Regions from separate parts of the Kitasatospora sp. NPDC002551 genome, predicted to be linked through region 2. Evidence: riboswitches for the same ligand, from Rfam matches in the RefSeq annotation. Region 2 holds a riboswitch; the other holds the start of a gene.
The links. A riboswitch is a leader RNA that binds a small molecule or an ion and turns the genes downstream of it on or off. The one in region 2 is predicted to bind glycine.

Region 1 (7,039 bases), on a different contig from region 2:
CGTCCGGGTCCGGTCCCCGCGCCCTGTCCCTGGGCGCGGGTCGGACGCCTCGTCAGGCGTCGGTCTTCACCGGCTTGCGGCCGGAGGTCTGGTCCGCGGTCCGGTTGCCGGTGGTCACGCTGGTGACCGGCTTGACGGTGCGGATGAGGAACGGGACGGCGCCGGCCACGACGCAGACCACGGCGGCGGCCCAGAACGCGTGCTCGTAGGCGTCCAGGGTGGGCAGCGAGACCGGGATCGGCAGCTTCATGGTGTCGCCGGTGAGGATGGCGGCCATGACGGCGGTGCCGATCGCGCCGCCGACGGTGCGCAGCACGGCGTTCATGCCGTTGGCGATGCCGCTCTGCTCGGCCGGGACGGCGCCGTTGATGTAGGCGGGCATCGCCGAGAAGGCGAGGCCGATGCCGAGGCCGAAGATCGCCGAGGCGAGGTAGATGTCGCCCTCGTGGCTGTGCCGCAGGGCCAGGTAGCCCATCGAGACGGCGCCGAGGACACCGCCGAGGACCAGCGGCAGGCGCGGGCCGCGGCGGGCGATCAGCAGGGCGCCGACCGGGGCGGCGACCATCGAGCCCAGGGCGGAGGGCAGCAGCATCACGCCGGCGTGCAGCACGGTGGCGGTGAAGCCGTAGTGGGCGAGCTTCTCCGGGGTCTGGGCGAAGTTGCTGATGACCATGAACGAGCCGTACATGCCGAAGCCGATCAGCAGGCCGGCCAGGTTGGTGAAGGCGACGGCCGGACGGGACATCATCGTCATGTCGACCAGCGGGTGCGCGACCTTGACCTCGATGACGCCCCAGATCAGGGCGACCACGGCGGCGACGGCGAACAGGCCGAGCGTCTTGGTGGAGGTCCAGCCCCAGTGGTTGCCCTGGCTGACCGCGACCAGCAGGGCGGAGAGCCAGCCGGCGAGGGTGATCGCGCCGAGCGGGTCGGCGCCGCCGTCCTTGTCGGTGACCGGGTCGGTGGGCACCCGCAGGGCGACCAGGGCGACCGCGATCAGGCCGAAGACCAGGCCCATCCAGAAGATGGACTTGTAGCTCCAGTGCTCCAGCAGCAGGCCGGTGGCGACCAGGCCGAGGCCGCTGCCGACGCCCATGGAGGCGCTGATGGCGGCGACGCCGCCGGTCACCTTCTGCTTGGGCAGCTCGTCGCGGACGATGCTGATGGCGAGCGGCAGCACGCCACCGCCGGCGCCCTGGAGCACGCGGGCGACGACCAGCCAGGTGAAGGAGTGGGTGGAGACCGCGAGGGCGGAGCCCGCGACGAGGCCGCCGAGCGAGATGAGCAGCATCGGCTTGCGGCCGCGCAGGTCGCCGAAGCGGCCCAGCAGGGGGGTCAGCACGGCGGCGGACAGCAGGTTGGCCGTCATCAGCCAGGTGATGCTGGAGCCGGAGACGTTCAGTTCCCTGGCGAGCGAGGGCAGGATCGGGACGACCGCGGTCTGCACCACGCTGAACGACAGCATCGCCAGGATGAGGGCCGGCAGGACCCGGGCGCTGCTCTGCTTCTCGGCCGCGGTGGTGGGCTGTGGTGCCTCACTCACGGTTGCTTCCTCCCGTACATAGTGAATGAACTGAAGTAACCATGCAGGGAGATACTTCAGAGTGTCAAATATTCATTGGTTAAGCCTTGGCAAAGACGAAGGACCCCGGCCGGAGAGTGGCCGGGGTCCTTCGTGGGGGCGGGTGGGGTCAGGCGAGCGGCCGGGCCGGTACCGGGCGGGCGGGCGGCGCGGCGGGCGGAGGCGAGGCCGGGGCGGCCGGGGAGGTCCTGGTGGTCGTGGCGTTGTCGTGGACCTCGACCTGCTCGCGCCGCAGCTCCTCGCGGATCACCTCCTCGGTGGTGTACCGCTCGACCACCAGGCGGACCCGTTCGACCGGCGCCAGGTACTTGCGGACCACCGGGCGCTCCTCGCGCAGGGTGACCTCCTCCACGGCCTCGGCGATCTCCTTCTCGTCCAGCAGGGCCCGCTCGGCCTCGCCGACCGGCACCCGCTCGACCCGGACCCGCTCGCGGACCACCGGGACCCGGCGCTCCACCTGCTCGCTGGTCACGTACTTGCGCAGCCTGGCGGTGCCGACCACGTGCCACTCGGTGGTGATGTCCAGGCGCTCCTCGCGGCTGGTGATCTCCACCCGGCCGACCGGGGAGGCGGCGGCCGGGTCGGTCTCCGGCCGGGTGGTGCGCGGCGGCGACGGCGGCTGCGGTTCGACGGCAGGCTGCGGCGCGGCGGGTGCCGCGCCGACGGGTGCGGGCGCGGGCGTGGGGGCGGTCGCCGGGGCCGGGCCGGCGGGTGCGGAGGTGGTCGGGGCGGGGGTGACGGGGGTTCGCACGGGGGTCTCCGGGGTGGGGTCTGCCGGTTTGCCGAGGTCGGCCGACCGGTGGAAGGTGAGCTGCTTGGCCGGGCGCGCCGCGTTGGTGCCGTGGGCGGAGCCCGTCCCGTTGGTGGTGGCCGTCCCGTTCGGGGCGGGTGGAGCCGCGGCGGCGGTGCCGGAGTCCGTGGTCCTGCCCGCGGCGGTGCCCGCGGTGGTGCCGAAGTCGAGGTCGGCCGGCTCCGTCCCCGAGTCCTCGCCGGCCGCCGACGGCCGCCCGTCCGCCGGGGTGTCCAGCCCGTAGTAGCGGTAGAGCTGGAGTTCCTGGGCGGGCGACAGGTGCTGGCCGACGCCGAAGTCCGGTGACTCCTTCACCAGGGACTTGTCGTACGGCACCCGCAGCTCGTCGCCGGAGAACTCGCTCGTGGTCAGCGGGACGAACGCGTCGCGGCCGAAGATGCCGGTCCGGACGGCGGCCCACTCGGGCCGGCCGGTGGCGTCGTCGAGGTACACCTCGTCGATGGTGCCGATCTTGTCCCCGTTGCGGTCGACCGCTTTGTGGCCGATGAGGTCCCGGGGGTCGATGTCGGTCTGCACTCTTTTCCTCCAGTGCGCGGTGAGCTCGCGGAACGCCCGCAGGACAGCGGCACTTCACACCAAAAGCCATGAACCGGACGCGCGCGAGCGGGGTGCGTCCGGACGGGCCGGGGGCTGCGCCGACCGGGTCACCGGCGCGGTCAGCGGCAAAGTCGTCGAAGGACCTGACGCACCCGTGATGGCGGTGCCTCCCGCTGGTACCCTGGGCGCGACCGCCGAGCCCGCTCGGGAGAGTCCCCGACAGCGGGAAACCACTGGTCGGGGCGCCGAAGGAGCAACTCCTCCCCGGAATCTCTCAGGCATCCGTACCGTGCGGGATAGGTCACTCTGGAAAGCAGGGCAGGATCGCGGGCGAGGGAGCCGGCGGACCCCACCCTCACCGACGGTGCAAGCCGGCGGGGCGTCCCACGGCGCTCCGTGCGGGCGAAGCTCTCAGGTCCCGATGACAGAGGGGGAGGCCTGTCGGGTTCGTCCGACCGGGCCGCGCCGCTGTTGTCCGCAGCGGGTGTGGCGCCCGGCGTACGCACCCCCGCCGGTCCGTGACCAGGAGGCCTCGACCACCATGAACGCCCAGCCGAACTCGGGACGCCCCACCACCCCCGCGACCCTCACCGAGCTCGAACAGGCCAGCCCCTTCGAGAACCGCCACATCGGCCCCGACGCCGCCGCGCAGGAGAAGATGCTGGCCCAGGTCGGCTACGGCTCGCTGGACGAGCTGGCCACCGCCGCCGTCCCCGAGGCGATCCGCTCGATCACGGCCCTCGACCTGCCCGCCGGGCGCAGCGAGGCCGAGGTCCTCGCCGAGCTGCGCGAGCTGGCCGGCCGCAACACCGTGCTCACGTCGATGATCGGCCTGGGCTACTACGGCACCTTCACCCCGCCGGTGATCCTGCGCAACGTCATGGAGAACCCGGCCTGGTACACCGCGTACACCCCGTACCAGCCGGAGATCTCGCAGGGCCGCCTGGAGGCGCTGCTCAACTTCCAGACCCTGGTCTCCGACCTGACCGGCCTGCCCACCTCCGGCTCCTCGCTGCTGGACGAGGGCACCGCGGCCGCCGAGGCGATGGCCCTGGCCCGCCGCGTGACCAAGGTCAAGGGCGGCGTCTTCCTGGTCGACGCCGAGACCCTGCCGCAGACCGTCGCGGTGATCAACACCCGGGCCGTGCCCACCGGCGTCGAGGTGGTCGTCGCCGACCTGTCCGAGGGCATCCCGGCCGAGATCGTCGAGCGCGGCGTGTTCGGCGTGCTGCTCCAGTACCCCGGCGCCACCGGCGTGGTCCGCGACCTCACCCCGGTGATCGAGCAGGCCCACGGCCTGGGCGCGATCGTCGCCGTCGCCGCCGACCTGCTCGCGCTCACCCTGCTGAAGTCCCCGGGGGAGCTCGGCGCCGACATCGCCTGCGGCACCTCCCAGCGCTTCGGCGTGCCGATGGGCTTCGGTGGCCCGCACGCCGGCTACCTGGCCGTGCGCGCCGAGTACGCGCGCTCGCTGCCCGGGCGTCTGGTCGGCGTCTCCGTCGACGCCGACGGCAACCGCGCCTACCGCCTGGCCCTGCAGACCCGCGAGCAGCACATCCGCCGCGAGAAGGCCACCAGCAACATCTGCACCGCCCAGGTGCTGCTCGCCGTGATGGCCTCGATGTACGCCGTCTACCACGGCCCGGACGGCCTGGCCGACATCGCCCGCCGCACCCACCGCTACGCCGCCGCCCTCGCCGAGGGCCTGCGGGCCGGCGGCGTCGAGCTGCTGCACGGCGAGTTCTTCGACACCGTCACCGCGGTCGTCCCGGGCCGCGCCGCCGAGATCGCCGCCGCCGCCCGCGCCCAGGGCATCAACGTCTTCCAGGACGGCGCGGACCGGATCTCGGTCTCCACCGACGAGACCACCACCCGCGAGCACCTGGCGGGCGTCTGGGCCGCGTTCGGCGTCGAGGGCGTCGAGGTGGCGGAGAGCGCCGACGCGCTGCCCGCCGCGCTGCTGCGCGAGGACGAGTACCTGACCCACCCGGTCTTCCACAGCCACCGCTCGGAGACCGCCATGCTGCGCTACCTGCGCCGCCTGTCGGACCGGGACTACGCGCTGGACCGCGGCATGATCCCGCTGGGCTCCTGCACCATGAAGCTCAACGCGACCACCGAGATGGAGTCGGTGACCTGGCCGGAGTTCGGCCAGCTGCACCCCTTCGCGCCGGTCGACCAGGCCGAGGGCTTCCTGACCCTGATCCGCGGGCTGGAGCGCCAGCTGGTCGAGGTGACCGGCTACGACGCCGTGTCCATCCAGCCGAACGCCGGTTCCCAGGGCGAGCTGGCCGGCCTGCTGGCCGTCCGCGCCTACCACCACGCCAACGGCGACACCCAGCGCGACGTCTGCCTCATCCCGTCCTCCGCGCACGGCACCAACGCCGCCTCCGCGGTGATGGCGGGCATGCGCGTGGTCGTGGTCAAGACCCTGGTCGACGGCGACGTCGACGTCGCGGACCTCAAGGCCAAGATCGAGCAGCACCGCGACAACCTCGCCGTGCTGATGGTCACCTACCCGTCCACCCACGGCGTGTACGAGACCCAGATCACCGAGATCTGCGGCCTGGTGCACGAGGCCGGCGGCCAGGTGTACGTCGACGGCGCCAACCTGAACGCGCTGGTCGGCCTGGCCAAGCCGGGCAAGTTCGGCGCGGACGTCTCGCACCTGAACCTGCACAAGACCTTCTGCATCCCGCACGGCGGCGGCGGCCCGGGCGTCGGCCCGGTGGCGGTGCGCGCGCACCTCGCGCCGTACCTGCCGAACCACCCGCTGCAGGAGGAGGCCGGCCCGGCCACCGGCGTCGGCCCGATCTCGGCCGCCCCGTGGGGCTCGGCGGGCATCCTGCCGATCTCCTGGTCGTACGTCCGGCTGATGGGCGGCGAGGGCCTCAAGCGCGCCACCCAGGTCGCGGTGCTGAACGCCAACTACATCGCCAAGCGGCTCGCGGCGCACTTCCCGGTGCTCTACACCGGCCCCGGCGGTCTGGTGGCGCACGAGTGCATCATCGACCTGCGCCCGCTCACCAAGGAGACCGGCGTGAGCGTGGACGACATCGCCAAGCGCCTGATCGACTACGGCTTCCACGCGCCGACGATGTCCTTCCCGGTGGCCGGCACGCTGATGATCGAGCCGACCGAGTCCGAGGACCTGTACGAGATCGACCGGTTCTGCGACGCGATGATCGAGATCCGGGCCGAGATCGAGAAGGTCGGCTCGGGCGCCTGGGCGGCCGAGGACAACCCGCTGTGCAACGCCCCGCACACCGCGGCCGCGCTGGCCGGCGACTGGGCGCACGGCTACACCCGCCAGGAGGCGGTCTTCCCGGCCGGCGTGAACCCGGCGGACAAGTACTGGCCGCCGGTCAGCCGGATCGACGGCGCGTACGGCGACCGCAACCTGGTCTGCTCCTGCCCGCCGCTGGACGAGTACGGCGTCTGACCGACGCCCGGCACACGGCAGGGCCCCGGCGGATCCGTCCGCCGGGGCCCTGCCCGTCGCGCTCGTTCCGCCGTGGCGGCCCGGCGGCTCAGACCGCGCTCGCGGCCGGGCGGCGCGGGGCGATCACCCGGCCGTCGGGCAGCAGCTCGCCGGTGTCCTCGAACAGCAGGACGCCGTTGCAGAGCAGGCTCCAGCCCTGCTCGGGGTGGCAGGCCACCGGGACGGCGGCCTCGCGGTCCTCGGACTCGGCCGACGGGCACTCAGGACGGTGCTGGCACATGCGTACCCTCGCTTCGCTCTGCGATCCTCCCCGTGACGAGGTGTCGCCGGTGGCCGGCGGGCGCCGCCGCGGTGGTCGGATTCTGTCCGGCGCCGGGCCAGGTGTGGACCGGCGCTCAAGTGGGTAGGACAGGAGGTCCTTCCACGCTGGTTCCCAGTGTCGGCATCTGCGGACGCGCGCGCAGCGATTTCGTGACATGCGCCACAACCCCCGGGCAGAGATCACCCGTTCAGGTGGTCCGGGGCCGAAGGCGGCACCGGACGGGCCATCGGGCGGGCGGCCCGGTCGGGCCATGCCGGATGACCCGTCCGGGGGGCGCCGGATCGGGCGGCGGACGGTCCCGGGTCTCAGAGCGCCCCGGAGGCGAGCCGGGCGGAGTCCGCCGTG
Region 2 (7,039 bases):
CCCAGGCCCGGCGCAGCGCCTTCACCGCGCGCACCTCGACCGCCTGGCGCTCCAGCAGCGCGAAGAACTGCTGGGCCGGCACCTGCGGCTCGCTCAGCTTCAACGGACCGGCCGGCAGCCGGTCCAGGCCCGCGGCGACCCGCCGCAGGTCCGCCCAGGGCACGCCCACCCCGCCGCCCGGTGCGTGCGGGTTCAGCCAGAGCCCCCACCGGGTCCGGTACAGCGAGGCCGCGATCTCCCGGCCGGAGATCACCTCGTGCGCCCGCGCCCAGCCGGACGCCGCCAGCTGCTCGGGCGAGGTGACCGCCGGCGCGTACCCGTGGCCGCTGATCTCCATGTTCCCGTACTGGGCGTCCGGACTGCCCGGCGTGCCGTGCCAGAGCAGCATCCAGACCCGGCCCTCGGCGAGCGCGTGCAGCATCGTCTCGTAGGCCTCGTAGCGCTCCGGCGCCACCTCGCGCAGCGCGCGCTCCAGCGCGCCCGGATCCGGGCGTCCGGTGGGCGCCTGGCCCCAGGGCCCCGGTGCACCGCCAGCTACCGATCCCGCACTCATGCGCCCACCTCGCTGCGCTTCTTCGATCCTCGTCCGTCACCGGCGGCCCGGCGGCCGTCAGCACGCACCCTATGGGGAGGCCGCCGACCGCCGCCACGCCGACGTGCCAGGGCCCGTACCGCCGTCCCGCCCGCACCCTGTCCGGCGGATGCCGGACGGACGGCCGGAGGCCGGGTCAGCCCCGTACGTAGAAGGGCGCGACCCGGTTCACCAACCAGTCGACCACCGGATCGTCCGCGAGGTCGAGCAGTACGAGGTGGACGCCTCCGGGCAGCGGCGCGGTTCCCAGCGCTCGCCCGAGCGCCTCGTTCACCGCGCCCGGGTCGGCCGGGGCCCGCGGGTCCAGCTGGACGCCCACGAGCATCACGGTCGGCTCGCCCTCGACGCTCGCCAGCGCCCGCCGCGCGCTCAGCACCCCGGGCAGGGCGGCGAGTTCTCCGCGGCAGGCGGCCAGGAACGCCTCCGGGTCCTCCCCCGGCACCGGCTCGCGCAGCGCCACCCGGCCGCCGCCGGGAGCGTCCGGCGCGTCCGGGGCGGTGTCCCAGCGGTCCTCGCGCGGCCCGCGGCGCAGCTCGGCCACGCCCTCCGGCGGCACCGGGATGCCCACCGCCGCCTCCGGGTTGACCGCGATGCCCACGCCCAGCGGCAGACCGCGGGCGAACTCCCACACCGGCGCGACCGCGAACGGCATCCCCGGCGCCTGCTGGAGGAACACCTCCTGCGAGGAGAACACCGGGACATAGGGGTCGCCGGCCAGTTCGATCGTCGGAATGTCCAGCGACTGCCCCTGCGGGTCGCCGCCGGACGGCAGCGGGATCCACACCTGGCTGCGCGCCAGCACCTCGATCACCCGGGGGGTCGCGCCCGGGTCGCCGAGCGCGGCGGCGAGCACCTGCTCCAGCTCGTTGGCCGGCCACCCGCCGCCCGGCGGCGCCGCGTCCGCCCCGCCCCACCCCTGCTGCTCCACCGGGTACCCCATGCGCCGCCGTACCGCCCTCTGCTCGCCGATGCCCGCAGCCTAGCGTTTCGGCGCCCCCTCCCGGCCCGGCGGACCGAACGTGACGGAGGCCCCTCTCCCCTCATTCCCGTGGACGTGCCATGATGTGCGCGTCTGCGGTGGCATCCACCCAGGCCCCTCCAACTCCATACCGGCCGCTCGAACCCGCGCGGGAGAGTCCGGAGTGCCACCGTCAGGCGGCACAGCCGGCGCCGAAGGAGCAAGTCCTCCCCGGAATCTCTCAGGCACCCCTACCGCACGGGTTAGGCACATCTGGAAAGCGGTGCACGGCCCTGCCGTCCGCCCACCCACGGTGCAAGCCGCCATGCTGTTCCTACAGGGCAGTGGACGGTGAAGCTCTCAGGTTCGACGACAGATGGGGAGACCCAGCCGCCGCATGCCCGCGTGCAGGGTCCGCCGCCCCGAGCAGGGCCGGTCCCGGCGCGCGCACCCCTGAGTGCCCCGACCGAGGAGTTCCTGGCCATGTCGTCCCTCCGCCTCACCGCGCTCGACGCGCTGCACCGCGCCCTCGGCGCCACCATGACCGACTTCGCCGGCTGGGACATGCCGCTGCGCTACGGCAGCGAGCGCGAGGAGCACCTCGCCGTCCGCACCAAGGCGGGTCTGTTCGACCTCTCCCACATGGGCGAGATCACCGTCGCCGGCCCGCAGGCCGGCGAGATGCTGGACCACGCCCTGGTCGGCTTCGTCTCCGCGCTCGGCGTGCTGCGCGCCCGCTACACCATGATCTGCGCCGAGGACGGCGGCATCCTGGACGACCTGATCGTCTACCGCCTGCGCGAGGACGCCTTCCTGGTCGTCGCCAACGCCTCCAACGCCCAGCTGGTGCTGGACGAGCTGATCGCCCGCGCCAAGGGCTACAACGCCGTCGTCTCCGACGACCGCGACGCCTACGCGCTGATCGCCGTCCAGGGCCCGGAGTCCACCGAGATCCTGGCCGGCACCACCGAGGCCGACCTGCCCGGCCTGAAGTACTACGCGATCCTCCCGGCCCAGGTGGCCGGCCGCGACGTGCTGCTCGCCCGCACCGGCTACACCGGCGAGGACGGCTTCGAGATCTTCTGCAACCCGGGCGACGCCGAGCAGATCTGGCAGGCGCTCACCGAGGCCGGCGCCGACCGCGGCCTCATCCCCTGCGGCCTGTCCTGCCGCGACACGCTGCGCCTGGAGGCCGGCATGCCGCTGTACGGCCACGAGCTGTCCACCGACCTGACCCCGTTCGACGCGGGCCTCGGCCGGGTCGTCCGCTTCGACAAGACCACCAACGACGGCGCCTTCGTCGGCCGCAAGGCCCTGGAGCGGGCCGCCGCCGAGGCCGAGGCCAACCCGCCGCGGGTGCTGGTCGGCCTGGTCTCCGAGGGCAAGCGCGTGCCGCGCGCCGAGTACACCGTGGTCTCCACCGACGGTGAGCCGATCGGCCGGATCACCTCCGGCTCGCCCTCCCCCACCCTGGAGAAGCCGATCGCGATGGCCTACGTGGACGCGGCCCACGCCACCCCGGGCACCACCGTCGCGGTGGACGTGCGCGGCAAGCACGAGCCGGTCCAGGTCGTGGCGCTGCCGTTCTACAAGCGCGCCCGCTGACCCTCCCCCCACCTGTTTCCCCGCGAGGAACGTCCGCGCGCCGGGCCGCTTCGTCGTACCCGCTTCCCATCCTGGAGAATGACGCCATGAGCAACCCCCAGCACCTGCAGTACACCGAGGAGCACGAGTGGCTGACCGCCGCCGACGCCGACGGTGTGTCCACGATCGGCATCACCCAGCACGCCGCCGACGCCCTCGGTGACATCGTCTACGTGGAGCTCCCCGAGGTCGGCTCCACCGTGACGGCCGGCGAGACCTGTGGCGAGCTGGAGTCGACCAAGTCGGTCAGCGACCTGTTCTCGCCGGTGACCGGTGAGGTCACCGAGGTCAACGAGGACGTCAAGAACGACAACGGCCTGGTCAACAGCGAGCCGTTCGAGGGTGGCTGGCTGTTCAAGGTCCGCGTCGAGGCGACCGGCGCCGTGCTGACCGCCGACGAGTACACCGCGCTCACCAACCCCTCGGCCTGAGCCACCGCCGGGGCGGCCGCCGCACCGCGGCCGCCCCGCGCCGTCCCACCCGTCGCCCGCCGCCACCCTTCCGGCGACGCGCGGGGCGCGGCCCCTCCTGACTCTCCTCCCGGGAAGACTCCACCATGACGGTTCTGAACCAGTCCCTGCACGCCCTCGACCCGGAGATCGCCGCCGCGGTCGACGCCGAGCTGCACCGCCAGCAGACCACCCTGGAGATGATCGCCTCCGAGAACTTCGCCCCGGTGGCGGTCATGGAGGCCCAGGGCTCGGTGCTGACCAACAAGTACGCCGAGGGCTACCCCGGCCGCCGCTACTACGGCGGCTGCGAGCACGTCGACGTGGTCGAGCAGATCGCCATCGACCGGATCAAGGCCCTGTTCGGCGCCGAGCACGCCAACGTCCAGCCGCACTCCGGCGCGCAGGCCAACGCCGCCGCGATGTTCGCGCTGATCAAGCCGGGCGACACCATCCTGGGCCTGAGCCTGGCCCACGGCGGTCACCTGACCCACGGCATGAAGATCAACTTCTCCGGCAAGCTCTACAACGTGGTGCCGTACCACGTGGACGACAAGAGCGGCCAGGTCGACATGGACGAGGTCGAGCGCCTCGCCAAGGAGCACCGGCCGCAGCTGATCATCGCCGGCTGGTCCGCCTACCCGCGCCAGCTCGACTTCGCCGCGTTCCGCCGGATCGCCGACGAGGTCGGCGCGCTGCTGATGGTCGACATGGCCCACTTCGCCGGCCTGGTCGCCGCGGGCCTGCACCCCAACCCGGTGCCGTTCGCGGACGTGGTCACCACCACCACCCACAAGACCCTGGGCGGCCCGCGCGGCGGCGTCATCCTCTCCAAGGCCGAGCACGCCAAGAAGATCAACTCCGCGGTCTTCCCCGGCCAGCAGGGCGGCCCGCTGGAGCACGTCATCGCCGGCAAGGCCGTCGCCTTCAAGGTCGCCGCCTCGGAGGAGTTCAAGGAGCGCCAGCAGCGCACCCTGGACGGCGCCCGGATCCTGGCCGAGCGCCTGCTGCAGGCCGACGTCACCGAGGCCGGCGTCTCCGTGCTGTCCGGCGGCACCGACGTCCACCTGGTCCTGGTCGACCTGCGCAACAGCCAGCTCGACGGCCAGCAGGCCGAGGACCGGCTGCACGAGGTCGGCATCACCGTCAACCGCAACGCCATCCCGAACGACCCGCGCCCGCCGATGGTCACCTCCGGCCTGCGGATCGGCACCCCGGCGCTCGCCACCCGCGGCTTCCAGGCCGAGGACTTCCGCGAGGTCGCCGACATCATCGCCGAGGCCCTGAAGCCGGCCTTCGACGAGGGCACCGCCGAGGCGCTGAAGGCCCGGGTCACCGCCCTGGCCGAGAAGTACCCGCTCTACCCGAACCTGTAGAGCCTCCCGTTCGGCCGCGGGTGACCGGGCTCACCCCGCCCGGACACCGGGGATTCCGGGGCACCGCGCACACTGGAGAGTGCGCGCGGTGCCCCGTCCCGTGTCACCGCCCGACCGACCCTCCCGCCACCGCCGTCCTCCCTCCCCGCCGGCACCACCCACGAGACCAGACAAGGACGTCCCTCCGTGGCCATCAGCGTCTTCGACCTCTTCTCCATCGGCATCGGCCCGTCCAGCTCCCACACCGTCGGCCCGATGCGCGCCGCCCGGATGTTCGCCCGCCGCCTGAAGTCGGAGGGCCTGCTGACCGGGGTGACGGCCGTCCGCGCCGAGCTCTACGGCTCGCTGGGCGCCACCGGCCACGGCCACGGCACCCCCAAGGCGGTGCTGCTCGGCCTGGAGAACAACTCCCCGCGCGGCGTCGACGTCGACCAGGCCGACCGCGACGTCGAGCGGATCACCGCCGAGAAGCGGATCAACCTGCTCGGCGTCCACGCCATCGACTTCGACCCGGACACCCAGCTGGTGCTGCACCGGCGCCGCTCGCTGCCGTACCACGCCAACGGCATGACCCTGTGGGCCTACCGGGCCGACGGCTCCACCGCGCTGGAGAAGACCTACTACTCGGTCGGCGGCGGCTTCGTCGTCGACGAGGACGCGATCGGCGCGGACCGGGTCAAGCCCGACGACACCGTGCTGAAGTACCCCTTCCGCACCGGCGAGGAGCTGCTGCGGCTGACCCGGGAGACCGGCCTGTCCATCTCCGGCCTGATGCTGGAGAACGAGAAGGCCTGGCGCTCCGAGGAGGAGATCCGCGCCGGGCTGCTGGAGATCTGGCGGGTCATGCAGGAGTGCGTGCGGGCCGGCATGTCCCGCGAGGGCATCCTCCCCGGCGGCCTCAAGGTGCGCCGCCGCGCCGCCGCTGCCGCCCGCGCGCTGCGCGCCGAGGGCATCGGCCCGGCCAACGCGATGGAGTGGGTGACCCTCTACGCGATGGCGGTCAACGAGGAGAACGCCTCCGGCCGCCGGGTGGTCACCGCCCCGACCAACGGCGCGGCCGGCATCATCCCCGCCGTCCTGCACTACTACCTGAACTTCATCCCGGGCGCCGACGAGGACGGCATCGTCCGCTTCCTGCTCGCCGCGGGCGCGATCGGCATGCTCTTCAAGGAGAACGCCTCCATCTCCGGCGCCGAGGTCGGCTGCCAGGGCGAGGTCGGCTCCGCCTGCTCGATGGCCGCCGGCGGCCTCGCCGAGGTCCTCGGCGGCAGCCCGGAGCAGGTCGAGAACGCCGCCGAGATCGGCATCGAGCACAACCTCGGCCTCACCTGCGACCCGGTCGGCGGCCTGGTCCAGATCCCCTGCATCGAGCGCAACGGCATGGCCTCCGTCAAGGCCGTCACCGCCGCCCGGATGGCCCTGCGCGGCGACGGCCGCCACCACGTCTCCCTCGACAAGGCGATCAAGACCATGAAGGAGACCGGCGCCGACATGAAGATCAAGTACAAGGAGACCTCGCGCGGCGGCCTCGCCGTCAACGTCATCGAGTGCTGACCTGACACCCGCCGGCGCCCCCGCCCTTCGCGGCGGGGGCGCCGCCGTGCTCCGGCCCTCTCACTCGCCCGGGTGAACCCGCCGCATTCGGCCACCCGGGTGGTCCGGCGGCTGCCATCGTGACGGGACAACACCCCCACGAGCCCCCGGAGCGCGGATGAAGCACACCCGAACCGGTGTCCGCACCCTCACCACCCTGCTGCTGGCCGCCCTCCTCGCCGCCGCCGGCGCCGCCCCCGCGGCGGCCCGCGCCGCGCTGCCGGACGCCACCGACGCGGCCTTCGCAGACGACTGCCTGCGCGCCCACAACGAGTACCGCGCCCGCCACGGCGTCCCGGCGCTGGCGCTGGACCCCGCCGCCCAGGAGTACGCCAGGAGCCGCGCCGCCCGGCTCTCGACCTTCGAGCGCCTCTCCGGCGGCCACGCCGGCCTCGACCCCGCGTACGGCGAGAACCAGTCCTGGTTC

Region 1: linked by a shared signal. The riboswitch ahead of gcvP (aminomethyl-transferring glycine dehydrogenase) and the one ahead of gcvT (glycine cleavage system aminomethyltransferase GcvT) in region 2 are both predicted to bind glycine.

What each region holds. Positions count from the first base shown of each region.
Region 1 covers NZ_JBEOWI010000005.1:12,093-19,131, forward strand. The annotation lists gene ABT093_RS06875 (MFS transporter) at 53-1,543, opposite strand; gene ABT093_RS06880 (PRC and DUF2382 domain-containing protein) at 1,692-2,909, opposite strand; glycine riboswitch at 3,126-3,230, shown strand; gene gcvP (aminomethyl-transferring glycine dehydrogenase) at 3,472-6,372, shown strand; gene ABT093_RS06890 (DUF5999 family protein) at 6,461-6,652, opposite strand; gene ABT093_RS06895 (hypothetical protein) at 7,000-7,039, opposite strand, start outside.
Region 2 covers NZ_JBEOWI010000048.1:14,985-22,023, reverse strand. The annotation lists gene ABT093_RS31095 (enhanced serine sensitivity protein SseB) at 1-553, opposite strand, end outside; gene ABT093_RS31090 (enhanced serine sensitivity protein SseB) at 729-1,532, opposite strand; glycine riboswitch at 1,711-1,817, shown strand; gene gcvT (glycine cleavage system aminomethyltransferase GcvT) at 2,034-3,155, shown strand; gene gcvH (glycine cleavage system protein GcvH) at 3,242-3,625, shown strand; gene glyA (serine hydroxymethyltransferase) at 3,751-5,019, shown strand; gene ABT093_RS31070 (L-serine ammonia-lyase) at 5,206-6,573, shown strand; gene ABT093_RS31065 (CAP family protein) at 6,731-7,039, shown strand, end outside.